DNA from 4 places in the Allobosea sp. 29B genome. Region 3 is predicted to be linked to each of the others. Evidence: predicted binding sites of a transcription regulator. Region 3 holds the regulator's gene; each other region holds the start of a gene.
What was found. Region 3 encodes PhoB, which activates phosphate uptake and scavenging genes when phosphate is short. Its sites were predicted from a motif close to TGTCATNNANCTGTCAT; they were not measured.
Positions count from the first base shown of each region.

Region 1: the regulator PhoB is predicted to act here: its motif matches at 3,038-3,054, upstream of GV161_RS15385 (esterase-like activity of phytase family protein).
Region 2: the regulator PhoB is predicted to act here: its motif matches at 1,160-1,176, upstream of phnD (phosphate/phosphite/phosphonate ABC transporter substrate-binding protein).
Region 4: the regulator PhoB is predicted to act here: its motif matches at 2,913-2,929, upstream of GV161_RS10095 (DUF2794 domain-containing protein).

Region 1 is NZ_LR733817.1:3,164,487-3,168,822, reverse strand. Features, by position in the region: gene GV161_RS15390 (potassium transporter Kup) at 1-575, opposite strand, end outside; gene GV161_RS15385 (esterase-like activity of phytase family protein) at 781-2,982, opposite strand; gene GV161_RS15380 (hypothetical protein) at 3,119-3,541, opposite strand; gene GV161_RS15375 (helix-turn-helix transcriptional regulator) at 3,676-4,336, shown strand, end outside.
Region 2 is NZ_LR733817.1:3,911,490-3,915,825, forward strand. Features, by position in the region: gene GV161_RS18965 (DoxX family protein) at 1-53, opposite strand, end outside; gene phnD (phosphate/phosphite/phosphonate ABC transporter substrate-binding protein) at 184-1,098, opposite strand; gene groL (chaperonin GroEL) at 1,250-2,887, opposite strand; gene groES (co-chaperone GroES) at 2,935-3,222, opposite strand; gene GV161_RS18985 (MarR family winged helix-turn-helix transcriptional regulator) at 3,439-3,894, shown strand; gene GV161_RS18990 (PaaI family thioesterase) at 3,971-4,336, shown strand, end outside.
Region 3 is NZ_LR733817.1:2,272,374-2,276,709, reverse strand. Features, by position in the region: gene GV161_RS11150 (GcrA family cell cycle regulator) at 1-38, shown strand, start outside; gene GV161_RS11145 (hypothetical protein) at 114-431, opposite strand; gene GV161_RS11140 (NUDIX hydrolase) at 504-929, shown strand; gene GV161_RS11135 (YnfA family protein) at 938-1,258, shown strand; gene phoB (phosphate regulon transcriptional regulator PhoB) at 1,268-1,966, opposite strand; gene phoU (phosphate signaling complex protein PhoU) at 1,994-2,716, opposite strand; gene pstB (phosphate ABC transporter ATP-binding protein PstB) at 2,754-3,554, opposite strand; gene pstA (phosphate ABC transporter permease PstA) at 3,583-4,336, opposite strand, start outside.
Region 4 is NZ_LR733817.1:2,063,420-2,067,755, reverse strand. Features, by position in the region: gene GV161_RS10105 (NAD-glutamate dehydrogenase) at 1-1,905, opposite strand, end outside; gene GV161_RS10100 (peroxidase-related enzyme) at 2,129-2,677, shown strand; gene GV161_RS10095 (DUF2794 domain-containing protein) at 3,007-3,375, shown strand; gene GV161_RS10090 (Bax inhibitor-1/YccA family protein) at 3,458-4,234, opposite strand.

The DNA of each region.
Region 1 (4,336 bases), 890 kb from region 3:
GCGGAAAGGATCTCCGGCGCCATCAGGATCCCCCGGATGCCGAGCAGAGCGAGGGCGATGAACCAGAGCAGCATGACCGGCCCGAACAGCTTGCCGATGAAACCCGTACCCTTGCTCTGCACGAGGAAGACGCCGATCAGGATCGTGGCGCTCAGCGGAACGATCGCCGGCGCCAGGAACGGTGCATCGACCTTGAGGCCTTCGACCGCGCTCAGCACGGAAATCGCCGGCGTGATGGCGCCGTCACCATAGAGCAGCGCTGCACCGACAAGCCCGACCACGAGGACATAGGCCCGTGCCGAGCCCGGCTTGGCATGGCGCGCCTTGAGCAGGGCCAGCATCGCCATGATGCCGCCTTCGCCGCGATTGTCGGCGCGCATGATCAGCAGCGAATATTTGAGCGAGATGACCAGGATCAAAGCCCACAGGATCATCGAAACGCAACCGACGACGGCTGCGGGCTGAAGGGCTCCGCCGGCACTCGCGGCGCGGGCGGCTTCCTTCAGCGCATAGAGCGGGCTGGTGCCGATGTCGCCGTAGACGACGCCGAGCGCGCCGAGCGTCAGGGCCGGCATGGAGCCGTGCTGCTCGCCATGAGATGGCGCGCTGCCCTGTGACAGAACCCCTTGGGTCATGCGCCGTCCTCCCCTTTTGCAGGAGTAGGGCACGCAGCGGCAACGACAGCAAGGCTGGAGCCGCGGGATTACGCTGCGGAGCAGCAACACCCGAAGAGGTCGGTAGGCCGGCGGGAAGAACTCGCCGGCCTCTTATCGTGCCGTCTTACTTCGCGAGCTTGCCGAAGGCGAAGAACTGGGTCTCGCCGGAGGAATCGTCGACGCCGTCATTATCGGTGACGACGAAGAGGTTGCCATCCTTGTCGACCGCCATGCCCTCGACCTTGTCGAGCCCGTAGCCACCGAGCTTCATCAGGTCCGGCGTCAGGTCGCGCAGCAGCTTCTTCTCGACCGTCGGGATCTCCGAGGAGCCGAACGGCGCCGGCTTCAATCCCTTGACCGAGAAGGTCGCCAGCGTCTTCACCGCCTTGGTGCCGAACTGGTTGTCGCGCTCGATCACCGCGAAGCTGTCGTCGCCGAGATAGGTCAGCTCCGAGAGACCCATCCAGGCGCCGGCGGCAGGAGCCGTCAGCGGGTAGTGGAGGATGCCCCAGCTCTTGGTAAAAGGCTTGTAGGTCAGGATCTTGACCTTGCCCTTGGGGTCGTCCTTCCACTCGCGCTGGACTGCGATCCAGACCGTCTCGTTCTGGCCGGAGCCGGTGACGGCGACGCCCTCATAGCCCTGGTTGATCGCTTTGGCGGCGAATTCTTCCGGCAGGGCGATCTCCTCCTCGATCTCGCCCTTGGCCGAGGCGCGCAGCAGCAGGTTCTGCGTCGGCTTCTCCTTGCGCTCAGGGGCTCCCTCCGAAGCCAGCCAGAAGCCGCCGCCGGGACGCGTCGCAATCCCCTCGAGATCGTAGGAGGCGGGCTTTCCATCCTTGGTCACGGTGATCGCGCCGGTGATCGTCGCCGGCTTCTTCGACGCGTCGATCTCGAGGATGCGCGAGGGCGTATAGGCGCTGTCGGTGACGCTGAAGAGCTGGCCCGGAAGCTCGGGATGCGCGGCGAGGCCTGAGAGCGCGCCCCAGCCGAGCGGGAGGCCGTCGACATCGGCCGAGACGATGGTCGGATAGGCTGCCGGCGCCTCGCTGCGCTCATAGATGGTCACGGCCGAGCGCGCGCCACCCTTTTCCCCGAGATCGGCTTCGGAGGCGCTGACGAAGAGATTGCGTTGCGGGATCGCCAGCAGGCCTTCAGGCGCGATGCCGCCCGGCAGCGCCTGCAGGTAGCGCGGCGCCTTGCCCGGTCCCTCATCCTTGAAGACGAGCACGAGCGAGGCCCGCTCCAGGCCAACGAAGAACAGGCGCTCGCCATTATAGGTACCGACTTCGATGCCCTCCGGCTCGCTGCCCTTAGCAGCCGAGCGCCTCTCCGGGTAATGGCCGAGGCGGATGGCGATGTGATCGACCATGTTGCCCGCGTCGAACTCGACCGTGCCGTCCTTGCGGAAGATGGTGAAGCCGCGCGAACCACCCTTCCAGTCACCTTCATTGGCAGTGACGAAGCGGTCATTGTCGAGCCAGCGCACCGCATCGGGCTCGCGGCGCACGCCCTTCAGCTCCTCGACCGGCTTGATCTGGCCGTCGCGGGTCTTGTCTATGTTCGTGAGATCGACGGTGCCGGCCGGGAAATGCGCGACGAGCTTGCCGGTCTTGGTGTCGACCACGGCGATGTGGTTGTTCTCCTGCAGCGTCACCACGGCGAGGCCGTCCTGGTTGACGTCGACGAATTCCGGCTCCGGATCGGTCGGCTCGACCGCGGCGATGCCGGTGAGGTCGACGATCTGCTTCGAGGCGCAGTCGGCCTCGCCGCTCTTGATGCCGACCAAGGTGAGATTGCCGGCGGGAAGCTGCGGCAGGTCGCCCTTGTTCAGCTTCTCGTCGCGCTCGTTCTCGATGACGATGGCGAGCTTGCCCTTGTCCTTGGTCAGCGCGATCGAATCCGGCTGGCCGCCGAGCTCGCATTTGGCCACGACCTGCTTCGTCTTCAGATCGATGGAGGCGAGATGACCGGCCGGCTCCTTGAAGTTGTCGCCGGAGCTGACGACGACGGCAAAGGCGCGCTCGCCGAGGATCACGACCGAGGTCGGCTCACCGCCGACCGGGATGAAGCCGGCGGGCCTGGGCGCATTGGCGGTGGTGATGTCGATCAGGCCGATCGCCTTCTGCTCCGCGTCGGTATAGGCGAGCAGGGTTCCGGCCTCGTTGGCCGAAATGATCTCCGCGACCGTCTTCTTCTTCGCGTCGCGATCAGCCGGGAGATTCAGCGGCACCTGGAAGGTGGCGATGCGGTTGAAGGTCGGCTCGGCGAGCGCCGTTCCGCCAGCGAGGAACGTCGCGAGAGCCGCAAGGACAAGGGATTTGCGCATGGGACGGTCCTGTTCCGCAGGGTGGGGAGGCAGGCCTTCCGGCTAGTGAGCACAGGCGACAGTTTCGTGACAAGTCGTCGCAAAGCAAACGCCGCCGCGGGAGAGCCGCAACGGCGTGATCTGGGAAAGAGGCTGGTCAGCGCAGTGCGGCTTCGGCTCCGGCGGCTTCCGTGACCGACTTCTTCAGGCCGATCACCTCGAGTTCGGTAACGATCGCGACCGCCGCGGCCTGGGCCAGGACGAAAGCGATGCCGAGCGTGGTCGGCGCGAACCAGCCGGCGACCAGGATCAGCACGCTGTCGGCAATCCAGAGGATGTTGACGCCGATCACGGCGTAGACCGCGAGGCGCGGCAGGCGCAGCCGGCTGGCGAAGAACGCAAGCAGGGCAGCACAGGGCAGGAGCAGGAGACCGGCGCCACGCAGGAACTCCGCCGGAAAGCCGAGCAGGCCGGAGAGCGAACCGGCGCCGACGCTCAGCAGCAGACCGGTCGTGGCGCAGGCGGCGGCATCGAGGGCAAGGGCATTGCGCAGGAAACGCGAGGACTGGATGAAGGCCATGGTCGTTCTCCGGTTCAAGCCCCGTCTCAGCCGGGGCGGTTGCTGATGGAGGCCATGCTGCCGAAAGCCCGGCGGCCGGTCGATTAAGCCGGAGGTAATTGGATGGCGGCGCGGCTGCGGCTAGCTTGCCTGTCATGAACAAGCATCAGCAGCCCGCGATCGGGCATCTCATCCGCGACTGGCGCCAGCTGCGCCGTCTCAGCCAGCTCGACCTCGCGCTCGAAGCCGAGATCTCGCAGAAGCATCTGAGCTTCGTCGAGAGCGGCCGCTCGATACCGAGCCGGGACATGGTGCTGCTGCTCGCCGAGCATCTCGGCGTGCCGCTGCGCGAGCGCAACGCGCTCCTGCTCTCGGCCGGTTATGCACCGGTCTATCTCGAACGTTCGCTGGAAGACCCCAGCCTGCAGGCGGCCCGCAGCGCCATCGACCTGCTGCTCAAGGGGCACGAGCCCTACCCGGCCGTGGCGGTCGACCGGCACTGGACCCTGCTCGCGGCGAACAAGATGATCGCGCCGATGCTCGCGGTCGTCGAGGATGCCGACCTGCTGCGCCCGCCGGTCAATGTGCTGCGACTCAGCCTGCACCCGCGGGGGCTCGCTCCGGCGATCATCAATCTGACAGAGTGGCGCGGCCATCTCATCGCGCGGTTGCGCCAGCAGATTCGCGCCACGGCCGACCCGCTGCTGGCCGAACTCCTGACCGAATTGCTGAGCTATCCCGTCCCGGCCGCGCCGGTCGTCAAGGGTAGAGCGCAAGAGGAGGCGGAGCCGCCGATCGTACTGCCGCTGCACCTGC
Region 2 (4,336 bases), 1.6 Mb from region 3:
AGCAGGATGCGGCCGACCAGCTTGGCGGCATCGCCCAGGGCAGGGTTGTTCATGAAAAGGACCCCCGAAAGCATGAGCGCGGCAGGATGCCGCACCAGTCGCGATCTAGGGCCTACAACCAAAGTCGACGCAAGCCTGCGGGCGCTCGTAGCTGTGCAAAGCGGCTCGTTGCCGAACCGGGGTTCAGCCGCCCGGCTTCTGCTTGCGCCGCGCTTCCAGTTCATCCGTCACGGCGATGACGTCGAGATAGTCCTCGTGCTTCGCCGGCGCATAGCGCGACACCTGCCCGTCAGTGAAGACCCTGAACACCTCCGGGGCCTCGTCCTTCATCGTCATCATGGCTGCGACGAACGCATCCTTGAGAGCAGGGGGCAGGTTCGCCCGTGTCGAGAACGGGCTCGCCGGGATGAGTGGGGACGTCCAGATCACCCGCGTCGCATCGGCAGGGATCATGCCGCGCAGCGCCAGCCGCTGCACGACGCCGGAGTGCTCGTTGACCTGATAGGTCGCGACGCCGTCGAACTGGCCGCGCACCAGCGCCAGCACCGAATTGTCGTGGCCGCCGGAGAAGACCGTGCCGCCGAAATGCGCCTGCGGATCGAAACCCTGCTTGCGCAGGAAATGGGCGGGGAAGGCAAAGCCCGAGGTCGAGTTCGGATCGGCGAAAGCGAAGCTCTTGCCCTTGAGGTCGGCGATCGTCCGATAGGGGCTGTCGGCGCGCACGACCACGACCGAGTAGTAGCCCTCCTGGCCGTTGTTATCGACATCGCGGAACAGCGGCTGCAGCTTGTCGCCGAGCACGCGCCGGCCGAGCGAATAGACCGCCGGCCCGAAGCGGGCGAATTCGAGCTGGTCGGCGCGCATCGCCTCGACCAGCCCCGCATAGTCGCTGACCCGGTAGAGCTTCACCGGCACGCCGAGCTTCTGCGCGAGATAATCGACCACCGGCTGGTTCCGCGCGACGGCGGTCGCCTCGTTCTCCGCCGAGGACACGCCGAAGCGCACCTCCTTGATCGCCTGCCGCCAATCCTGCTGGGCAAGGGCGGGCAAGACGAGGCTCGAAGCGGAGCCGGCGAGCAGCAGGCGGCGGGTGATCATGATCGGGTCTCCGAAGGAAACCCATCCGATCAGCAGGCGGCGTCAGCGCCGTTACGATGCGATGTCGGTTGCGCGACGCGCCGGCAAACGAAAAAGGCCCGGCTTGCACCGGGCCTTCGTATCGATCGAGCTTGAGAGCCCGGACTTCTTATCAGAAGTCCATGCCGCCCATGCCGCCGCCGCCCATCGGGGGCATCGGGGCGTCCTTCTTCGGCGCCTCGGCGATCATCGCCTCGGTGGTGATCAGCAGGCCGGCGATCGAAGCCGCGTCCTGGATCGCCGTGCGCACGACCTTGGTCGGGTCGATGATGCCGGCCTTGACCAGGTCGCCGTACTCGCCGGTCTGGGCGTTGTAGCCCCAGGCGTAGTCCTTCGACTCCAGCAGCTTGCCGATCACGACCGCGCCGTCACCGCCGGCGTTGTCGACGATCTGGCGGGCCGGAGCAGCGATCGCCTTGCGGACGATCTCGACGCCGGTCTTCTGGTCGTCGTTCTGGGTCTTGATGCCCTTGACCGAGGACAGCGCACGCAGGAGGGCGACGCCGCCGCCCGGCAGGATGCCTTCCTCCACCGCAGCGCGGGTGGCGTTCAGGGCATCGTCGACGCGGTCCTTCTTCTCCTTGACCTCGACCTCGGTCGCGCCGCCGACGCGGATGACCGCGACGCCGCCGGCGAGCTTGGCCAGGCGCTCCTGGAGCTTCTCACGGTCGTAGTCCGAGGTGGTCTCCTCGATCTGCGCCTTGATCTGCGCAACGCGGCCCTCGATGTCCTTCTTCTTGCCGGCGCCGTCGATGATCGTGGTGTTCTCCTTCTCGATGCGCACCTTCTTGGCGCGGCCGAGCATGTTGAGCGTCACGGTCTCGAGCTTGATGCCGAGGTCTTCCGAGATCATCTGACCGGCGGTCAGGATCGAGATGTCCTCGAGCATGGCCTTGCGGCGGTCACCGAAGCCCGGAGCCTTGACGGCCGCGACCTTCAGGCCGCCACGGAGCTTGTTGACGACGAGCGTGGCGAGAGCCTCGCCCTCGACGTCCTCGGCGATGATCAGGAGCGGCTTGCCGGTCTGCACGACTGCCTCGAGGATCGGCAGCATCGCCTGGAGCGACGACAGCTTCTTCTCGAAGATGAGGATGTAGGGGTCCTCGAGCTCGGCGACCATCTTCTCGGCGTTGGTGATGAAGTAGGGCGAGAGATAGCCACGGTCGAACTGCATGCCCTCGACGACGTCGAGCTCGGTCTCGGCGGTCTTGGCTTCCTCGACGGTGATGACACCCTCGTTGCCGACCTTCTGCATGGCGGTCGAGATCATCTTGCCGACCGACTCGTCGCCGTTCGCCGAGATGGTGCCGACCTGCGCGACTTCCGCGTTCGAGGTGACCTTCTTGGAGTTCTTCTTGAGGTCGGCGACGATGGCCTCGACGGCCAGGTCGATGCCGCGCTTCAGGTCCATCGGGTTCATGCCGGCCGCAACCGACTTGGCGCCTTCACGGACGATCGCCTGGGCGAGCACGGTGGCGGTGGTGGTGCCGTCGCCGGCATGGTCGTTCTGGCGCGAAGCGACTTCGCGGACCATCTGAGCGCCCATGTTCTCGAACTTGTCGGCGAGCTCGATCTCCTTGGCGACGGTGACGCCGTCCTTGGTGATGCGCGGGGCGCCGAACGACTTCTCGATCACGACGTTGCGGCCCTTCGGACCCAGCGTGACCTTTACGGCATTGGCGAGGATGTCCACGCCGCGCAGCATCTTGTCGCGGGCGTCGGTGGAAAAGCGAACTTCTTTGGCAGCCATGAGACTACTCCTGATTGAACTCTACGGACGGGTGGGCGTCTGGCTGCTCAGCCGACGATGCCCATGATGTCGGATTCCTTCATGATCAGGAGATCCTGGCCGTCGATCTTGACCTCGGTGCCGCTCCACTTGCCGAAGAGGACGCGATCGCCCTTCTTGACATCGAGCGCAACCAGCTTGCCGGCTTCGTCGCGGGCGCCAGGGCCGACGGCGACGATCTCGCCTTCCTGGGGCTTTTCCTTGGCGGTATCGGGGATGATGATGCCACCCTTGGTCTTCTCTTCGCCATCAAGGCGACGGACCACAACGCGGTCATGCAGCGGACGGAACTTCATGGTTCTGTCTTCCTCTCGGTCTTATTCTGGACGGACTCGATAGCGGCCCGTGAAAGGGGTCTGTTAGCAGTCTCAGCAAGTGAGTGCTAACCGACGTCGCGGAGATAGGCGCGGGGTCTGCCGGAGTCAAGGAAAGCGCTGCGCAAAAGGTGAACGCGACGACCGGCCGCCATCTGCGCTGCTGCGGCGGCACGTTAAACCGGCTATCGTGGCGAGATGACGACGCCGGTAGCCGACCTCAAGCTCGACGACATCGCCCGCTCCTGCGTGGTGCTGCATGTGCGCATGACCGCACGGGCCGTGACCCGCGCCTATGACGAGGCGATGCGGCCGAGCGGCCTGAAGATCACCCAGTTCGTGCTGCTCTCGGCGCTCTCGACCGGCGCTTGGCGCTCGGTCACCGAGCTCGCCGACCGTTTCGCGCTGGAGCGGACGTCACTGACGCGCAACCTGCAACTGCTCGCCGCCGAGAAGCTGATTGAGCCGGTCGATTGCAAGGGCAGGGCGCTGACCTATGCCGTGACCGAGAAGGGCCGCGCCGCGATCGAGGCGGCGATCCCTTATTGGCGCGCGGCGCAGGACAGGATCGAGGGCGGGCTCGGCCAGGAGCGCTGGAGCGAGACGCGCGACAATCTCAGGACCATCCGGCGGGCCGCGAGGGAAGTCGGCTGACCCCGCACTGGCTGGCTTGACCGCCATCCAATTCCATCTCTATCGTGCATCTACACGATAGAGATGGAGCGCAGTCATGTCCCGCCAGGTCGGTGTCGTCAGCCGTGATGTCCTGCTGGCGGAGGACGGCGCATCCTTCCTGCGCGGGATCGTCGAGGGACGCCATCCCGGCCCGCCCTTCGCCGACGCCATGGATTTCGATATCGCCGAGGTCGAGGAGGGCAGGGTGGTCTTCGTCGGAACGCCCTCGCCGCGCTTCTTCAATCCGCTGGGAACGATCCATGGCGGCTGGACCGCGACGATCCTCGATTCCGCCATGGCCTGCGCCGTGCATTCGACGCTGCGGGTCGGCGAGGGCTACACCACGCTGGAGATGAAGCTGAACTATGTCCGCCCGGTCATGCCTGCCAGCGGCCCGGTGCGCTGCGAGGGCAAGCTGATC
Region 3 (4,336 bases):
CCGACCGGCGCCGCGACCGCAAGCCCATCCGCGCCTGAGCGCTCGGAACTGAGTGGCACGACCATGAAAGCCGGCCGAAAGGCCGGCTTTTCGTTGTCGAGGCAGTTCCTGTGTCAAAGCAGGAAGTGAAATCCGAAGCCCAGGATGACGAAGCCCGCCGCGACGACCTGCGCCACGAAGAGCGGCTGCAGGCGCGAGGCCTTCTCGGCTTGATCAGCGGCCTTCTCGGCCCGCGACATGTGGTCCCTGGCCTTGAACTGCTCGGGACCGCCATCCCCTTCCAGATCCATCCGCACCGTGATGAACGCGATGACCAGGCCGAGTATGCCGAGACCGAAGAAGCCGACCAGGCGGAGCGCGCCATAGCCGACGCCGATCAACAGCGCGGCGAGAAAGGGAAAGGCGATATAGTCCCATTTGGTGAAGCGCATGAAGGCAATCTGCGGGAACCGCGCATCGTCGTCCAGCCGATGCAACCGAACGCCAAACGGCAAGGAGAGAGCATGGGTCCTGTCGAATATGCCTGCGCGCTGCCGATCCGGGATGGGCAGCTCCTGTTGGGCTTGCGGGCTCCGCACCGCCGGAACCGCCCCTCCTGCTGGGATACGATCGGCGGCCATGTCGAGCCAAGCGAGGCCGTCGAGGCCGCCCTCGTCCGCGAGCTGCAGGAAGAGCTCGGCGTCACGACGACGGTCTTCCGCCGTTTCGAGACGATCGAGACGACCGAGACGGATGGCGTCACGCCCGCACTCTGGCATCTGTTCGCGGTCATCGAATGGACCGGCGGCGAGCCCAGGATCAGCAATGACGAGCATAACGAGATCCGCTGGTTCACCTTCGATCAGGTCCGATCGCTGACCCCGCTGGCATCGGAGGCCTATCGCCCGGTCTTCGCCCGGCTGGCCGCGGCTTTCGGGCCGGAAGCGTAGGCATCAGCATGGCGACATTCGCGACCTACGCAGGCGCGGCGCTGGCGGAGATCGCCGGCTGCTACGCCTTCTGGGCCTGGCTCAAGCTCGGCAAGCCGGTCTGGTGGCTGCTGCCGGGCCTGGGATCGCTCGCGGCTTTCGCCTGGCTGCTGACCCTGCTCGACAATCCAGCCGCCGGGCGCGCCTTCGCCGCCTATGGCGGCGTCTATATTGTGGCGTCGCTGGCCTGGATGGCGCTGGTCGAGAAGATCGCGCCCGACCACTACGACCTGGCCGGCGCCGCGCTCTGCCTCGCCGGCGCGGCGGTGATCGTCGCCGCGCCGCGCTGACAGAAGCGCTCAACTTCGCGCAAAAGTCTCGTCGAAGGCATAGCCGGCGCCGCGCACCGTGCGCAGCGGGTCCTTGGCATTGGCGGGCGTGATCGCCTTGCGCAGGCGCCCGACATGAACGTCGACGGTGCGCTCGTCGATATAGACGTCGCGGCCCCAGACGGCGTCGAGCAATTGCGCCCGGGAATAGACCCGGCCCGGCGCCTGCATCAGGAACTCGAGCAGGCGGAACTCGGTCGGTCCGAGATGCAGCTCGGCCCCGGCACGGCGGACACGGCGGGTGGTGCGGTCGAGTTCGAGATCGCCGGCAGCAAGTAAGCCGGCAACGTGGCCGGGCTTGGCACGGCGCAGCAGCGCCTGGATGCGGGCGATCAGCTCGGGCAGCGAGAAGGGCTTGACGACATAGTCGTCGGCGCCGGTGGCAAGGCCGCGCACGCGCTCGGTCTCCTCGCCGCGGGCCGTCAGCATGATGATCGGCACGCGCTCGGTGTCGCGGCGCGTGCGCAGGCGCCGGCAGAGCTCAATGCCGGAGAGGCCGGGCAGCATCCAGTCGAGCAGGACGAGATCGGGCGTATGGTCGCGCAGATGCAATTCGGCGTCGTCACCGCGCGCCACGCTGTCGACCTCGAAGCCCTCGGCCTCAAGATTGTAGCGCAGCAGCAGGGTGAGCGGCTCCTCGTCCTCGACGATCAGGATGCGTGCGGGCATGTCAGGGTCCGTTCAAGCCCCGCCAGTTCAGCCATTGGCTGCCGGCAGGTCGACGAGGATGTTGGTGGTGTCGAGCTTCGGCCGGGTTTCGTCCATGGACTGGCCGGTGACGAGGTAGTGGATGGTCTCGGCGATGTTGGTGGTGTGATCGCCGATGCGCTCGACATTCTTGGCGCAGAACAGGAGGTGCGTGCAGAAGGTGATGTTGCGCGGATCTTCCATCATATAGGTCAGGAGCTCGCGGAACAGCGAGGTGTAGAGCGCGTCGATCTCGTCGTCGCGGCGCCAGACATCCATCGCCTTCTGCTCGTTGCTAGCGGCATAAGCGTCGAGCACGTCCTTGAGCTGGGCCTGAACCAGGCGGCTCATATGCTCGAGGCCGACCACGGCGCGATGCGGCGGCGAGAACTGGCCGGAGATCGCGACGGCGCGCTTGGCGATGTTCTTGGCGAGGTCGCCGACACGCTCGATGTCGGCGGCGATGCGGATCGCCGAGATCAGCTCGCGCAGGTCGTTCGCCAGCGGCTGGCGGCGGGCGATGGTCAGCACCGCCTTTTCCTCGACCTCGCGCTGGAGATTGTCGAGGCGCTGGTCGGCGCTGATGATCTTCTGGGCGAGCGCGGTGTCGCGGCGCACCAGCGCCACGGTGGAGTCGCCGAGCATGCGCTCGGACATGCCGCCCATCTCGGCGAGGCTGCGGCGCAGCCCTTCGAGATCGGCGTCGTAGGAGCGGACGATATGGTCGGACATGGGGCGTATCCTTGGGGCTTGCCGACGCTTCGGAATGTCAACCGAAACGGCCGGTGACGTAGTCCTGCGTCTGCTTCTTATGCGGGTTCATGAAGATGTTGTTGGTGGCGTCGAACTCGATCACCTCGCCAAGGTACATGAAGGCGGTGTACTGCGAGATGCGCGCCGCCTGCTGCATGTTGTGGGTGACGATGACGATGGTGAAGTCGCTCTTCAGCTGCTCGAGCAGGTCCTCGATCTTGCCGGTCGAGATCGGGTCGAGCGCCGAGGTCGGCTCGTCGAACAGGATGACCTCGGGCTTCTGCGCGATGGTGCGCGCGATGCACAGGCGCTGCTGCTGGCCGCCGGAGAGGCCCATGCCGGAGCTCTTCAGCTTGTCCTTGACCTCGTCCCAGAGGGCGGCACGGCGCAGCGCGCCCTCGACGCGGTCGTCGAGCTCCGACTTCGGCGGCTTCTCGTAGAGGCGGATGCCGAAGGCGACGTTGTCGTAGATCGACATCGGGAACGGCGTCGGCTTCTGGAAGACCATGCCGATGCGCGAGCGCAATTCGTTCACGTCGACATTGTTGGAGATGATGTTGCGGCCGTCGAGCAGGATCTCGCCGGTCGCCTTCTGCTCGGGATAGAGCGAGTAGATGCGGTTGAAGATGCGCAGCAGGGTCGACTTGCCGCAGCCCGACGGGCCGATCAGCGCGGTGACGTGCCGGTCACGGAAGTCGAGGTTGATGTTCTTCAGCGCCTTGTGCTCGCCGTAGTAGAAATCGAGGTTCTTGACGGCGATGCGAACGGGAGCTTCGGCGTCCAGCGTCTGCGGGCTCAGTTCAAGGGTCGAAAGCATCTGCATGGTCCTTCCGATCGGACGCTTATCACTTGCCGCCGCGCACGATGCGCCGGGCGATGATGGAAAGCACGAGGATTGAGACGGTGATGATCAGCGATCCCGCCCAGGCGAGCTGCTGCCAGTTCTCGTAAGGGGCGGAGGCGAACTGATAGATCGTCACCGGCAGGTTGGAGACGCCGCCGACGAGGTTCGGCGAGAACCAGAAATTATTGTTGAGCGCCGTGAAGATCAGCGGCGCAGTCTCGCCGGCGATGCGGGCGAGGGCCAGCAAGATGCCGGTGACCATGCCCGACTTCGCCGCCCGCCAGGTCACCGAGGTGATGACGACGGAGGGCGGGGCGCCGAGCGCAGCGCCCGCCTCGCGCAGGGAGCCGGGAACAAGGCGCAGCATGTCCTCGGTGGTCCGCACGATCACCGGGATCGCGATTATGCCGAGAGCAACGCCGCCAGCCCAGCCGGAATAACCGCGGAACGGCTCGACCATGATCACGTAGACGAACAGGCCGATCAGGATCGAAGGCGCCGAGAGCAGGATGTCGTTGATGAAGCGGATGAGCTCGGCAAGCTTGGAGGCCTTGCCGTATTCGGCCAGGTAGGTGCCGGCGAGCACGCCGATCGGCGTCGCCACGGCAATACCGAGGAAGGTCAGCACGATCGAGCCGACGATGGCGTTGGCGAGGCCGCCACCCTCCGTGCCCGGCCCCGGCGTGATCTGGGTGAAGGTCGAGGCGGAGAGCCCGCCCAATCCTTTCACGATCAGCATGCCGAGGATCCAGAAC
Region 4 (4,336 bases), 210 kb from region 3:
GTTCTCGATGTCGATCTCGCCGCCGCTGGCGCGCTCCAGCGTCATGTCGTGCAGCCAGACGCGGCTGTCGGCGCTGCCCCCGCCGTTCTGCTGCGGCGTGATGTTGAAGGTGCGCTCGTTGACGACGCGGAAGCCCATGTTCTCCAGCATCGGCACGCGCTCGGAGAGCGAGATCGCGGCGCCGCGCGAGAACAACTTGAGATTGGCTCTGGTTGGCCCGTCGCCGTCGCGGCGATAGAGATTGACGGCGCGCGGGCGCTCATCCGACAGCTTCTGCAGCATGTCGATGTCGACCAGCGCGTCCTCTGCGGAATAACGCTCGCGATAGGCGGCGCCGAAGGCCTCGGCATAGCGCTCGGCGAGGGAACGGGCGGCGGGGCCGGCCTTCTCAGCATCGAGCGCGTCCTTGAGGCCGTCGCTCCAGGTGCGGACGATTGCGGCGATGCCGGCTTCCAGCGTGTTGCGGTCGATCTTGGGCGTGCGGCCCTCGTCGCGGCCGATGATGTAGTGGGTGCGGGCGAGTGGCCCCTCCGGATAGGCCGGATAGCCGGCCGAGACGCGGCCCTGGTAGACGCGGGCGAGGAATTCGCCGACGCGGCGGCGCACCGTGGTGTCGTAGCGGTCCTTCGGGATGAAGACGAGCGCCGAGACGAAGCGGTCGAACTCGTCGGCACGGGCGAGCGCACGGATACGCGGCCGCTCGGTCAATTGCATGATGTCGAGGGCGAAGCGCTCCAGCGTCTCGACGTCGATCTGGAAGAGCTCATCGCGCGGGAAGGCATCGAGCACGTTGTAGAGGGCGCGGCCGGAATAGCTCGATGGGTCGAAGCCGGTGCTCTTGAGCACGCGCGCGACCTTGAGGCGCAGATAGGGGATGGCACGGGCGCTGCCGGTATAGGCGTTCGAGGTGAGCAGGCCGACGATGCGCAATTCGCCGTCGAGCCGACCGTCAGGCGTGAATAATTTCACACCGACATAGTCGAGATGGACGCGGCGATGGACGCGGCTCTTGACGTTGGCCTTGGTGATGATCAGCGCCTGGGGCTTGGCCAGGAAGGCGCGGATCTCCGGCGTCATCACCACCAGCTCGCGATTCTTGCGCAGCACCCGGACATCCGGGTCGCGCAGGATGCCGAGGCCGGAGGAATCGACAGGGTCGGCGGCGGTGTCGCCACCGGCGAAGCGATAGGCGCGCACGCCGAGCAGGGTGAAATTGTCGCTGGCGATCCATTCGAGGAAATTCAGGGCCTCGGCGACCTCGTCCTCGGGCAGCGGCGGCGGATTGGCGCGATAGGACTGGATCACCTCGGTGATTCGCCCGCGCATCGCGGCCCAGTCGTCGACGGCGAGGCCGACATCGACATAGACGCGGGCAAGGCCGGCGGCGAGCCGCTCGCGGGCCTCGGCGGTGTCGATCCGGTCGAGATGGATATGGATCAGGCTCTCGCGGCGCGTGCCCTCGACCGCACGGCCCGAGGCCTCGCCGGCGAGCGACTGGAAGGTGCCGTCATCCTTGCGCACCACGGCGAGGATGGGATGGGCGACGAGCCGAGGCTCGTAGCCCTGCTCGGCGAGCTCGGCGAGGGTCGAATCGAGCAGGAACGGCTTGTTGTCGTTGACGACCTCGAGGATGGTGATCTGGCGCTCGCGCCCATCCTCCTTCACGGCCTCGTCGCGGAAGCGCAGATTGGGCTCGCCGGGCTTGCGGTTGCCGGTCAGGTGAGCGTAGGCGGCGTCGGCGGCGCGAGCCAGGAACTCCGGCGGCAACGCGACGAGATCCTCGGCGACGGTTCGGCCATAGAGCAGCTTGGGGAAGTCCGCGGGCATCGCCGAACCGAGCTCATGGGCAGCTGCCTCGATCGCGGTGACGGCTGCAGCCGTAGCATTCGCTTCGCGCTTGGCCATAGTCTTCTTCCCCCTGCTATTTTGCCGAAGCGATGACATAGCTCACCGGCCGCTGCAACTTTCGTCGGATGCCAGCAGCCAGATTGCACCAATATGGCGCGGACACGGCAGCTTGTGCCCGATCCGCGCGGATATCAGCGTAAGGAATGCAGAGATGACGAAGAAGCATGACAAAGCGATGGTGGGTGAGCAGCCTGCGAAGCAGGACGCGCCGCCTGCCGTGATGGCGCTCTCTCTGCCGCGAGCCGAGCTTTCCGAGCCGATGCAGGCCTATTTCGCCAAATGCGAGGAAAAGCTCGGCTATATCCCGAACGTCCTGGCCGCCTATTCCCATGACGACGCCAAGCTCCAGGCCTTCGCCAGCTTCTACAATGATCTGATGCTGGCCCCGTCCGGCCTATCGAAGCTGGAGCGCGAGATGATCGCGGTCGCAGTCTCCAGCGTGAACCGCTGCTATTACTGCCTGACCGCGCATGGCCAGGCGGTGCGCCAGCTCTCGGGCGACCCCGTGCTCGGCGAGATGATGGTGATGAACTACCGCGCCGCTCAGCTCTCGCGGCGCCACCGCGCCATGCTCGACTTCTCGGTGAAGCTGACGGAAGAGCCGCACAAGATCGAGGAGGAGGATCGGCAGGTCCTGCGCGCCGCCGGCTTCGGCGAGCGCGACATCTGGGACATCGGGGCGGTCGCCGCCTTCTTCAACATGTCGAACCGAATCGCCTCGGCTGTCGATATGCGGCCCAATCCCGACTATCACGGCGCGTCGCGGTAAGGATCCCGGCCAAAAGAAAACGGCCGGCGGAGACCGCCAGCCGTGAGTTGGCTTCGACTCGTTGGCCCGGCCCGCCGCAGCGCCGGAGGGGCTGGGGGGCTGACGTGTCCGGAACCGGACAGGCCGGGCCGCCGAAGCAACGAATCGGAGTTGAGCCCCGCAACGGGGCGCTCGCTTGGCGCAAGCGCGGCAAAATCATGGCAATCGCCCTGGAGCCGGAGAAGGATGCCGGGCCAGTCATCAATCTGTCTTGCGGCGCCCTTGCCAGCGCTGGAGGGCGGGCGCATCATCCCTGGCCGGGTAACGGCCGGCGATGAACAGGAGGCGCGATGAGTGAAAGCGAAACTCCGCCAGGTCAGCGAGTGGGCGCTGTCGTCACCTTTCCGGCTGCTGCCGCGCCCTCCTCTGTGACCTTCGATCGCCGTGAGCTGAACGAGCTGCTCAACCTTTATGGCCGCATGGTCGCGGCTGGCGAGTGGCGCGATTACGCCATCGATTTCCTGCGCAACAAGGCACAGTTCTCGGTTTTTCGCCGCACGGCCGAGGTCCCACTCTACCGGATCGTCAAGGACCCGTCGCTGGCGCGGCGGCAGGGTACCTATTCGGTGGTGACCGCGACCGGGCTGATCCTGAAGCGCGGAGCCGAACTGAGCCGGGTGCTCAAGGTGCTCGACAAGCGGTTGAGCGTGGTGAGCTGAGATCGCCACACATGGGCTTGGCCCCAAAAGAAAAACCCCGGCCTTGCGGCCGGGGTTTCGTGTTTTCAGGCTGTTGCCCTGATCACTCCTGGCGCGAGCCGAAGAGCGAGAGCAGCATCTGGAACATGTTGACGAAGTTCAGGTAGAGCGACAGGGCGCCGTTCACCGAGAGCTTCGCGGCCGACTCGGAGTCCATGTCCGAGTACAGGTACATTTCCTTCAGGCGCTGCGTATCCCAGGCGGTCAGGCCGGCGAAGACCAGCACGCCGATCACCGAGATGGCGAAGGACAGAGCGCTCGAGGCCAGGAAGATGTTGACCACCGAGGCGATCACCAGGCCGATTAGGCCCATGATCAGGAACGAGCCGATGCCCGACAGCGACTTCTTCGTAGTGTAGCCGAACAGGCTGAGGCCAGCGAAGGAGGCCGCGGTGATGAAGAACACCTTGGCGATCGATTCACCGGTGAAGACCACGAAGATCGACGACAGCGAGATGCCCATCACCGCCGCGAAGGCGAAGAACATGGCGCGCGCGGTCGACGAGCTCATGCTCTCGGCCTTGAACGAGAAGAAGAAGATGAAGGCCAGCGGCGCCAGCATCACCACCCACTTCAGCGGGCTGAGGTACAGCGCCTGGCCGAGCGGCGTCAGCGCGGTGACCTTGCCCGAGGGCGAGTAGCCGGCGATCGCCAGCATCGAGATGCCGATCGCCATCAGGCCGGTGATGGCCAGGCCGATGCTCATGTTGTTGTAGACGCCGAGCATGAACGAGCGCAGGCCCTGGTCCATCTCGACGGCGCTGGTCTGCTGGGCGCGGCCGGTGCCCCAGACCTGAGCGTTGCGGTCGAAATCGCTCATGGAGAGAGTTCCCCTTGAAACTTTGCCTGGCGGACATCGCCCTTGCGACACCCACCGCCGCGCACCAACGTGGCGACATCGCGAAATATGAGGGGGATCGTG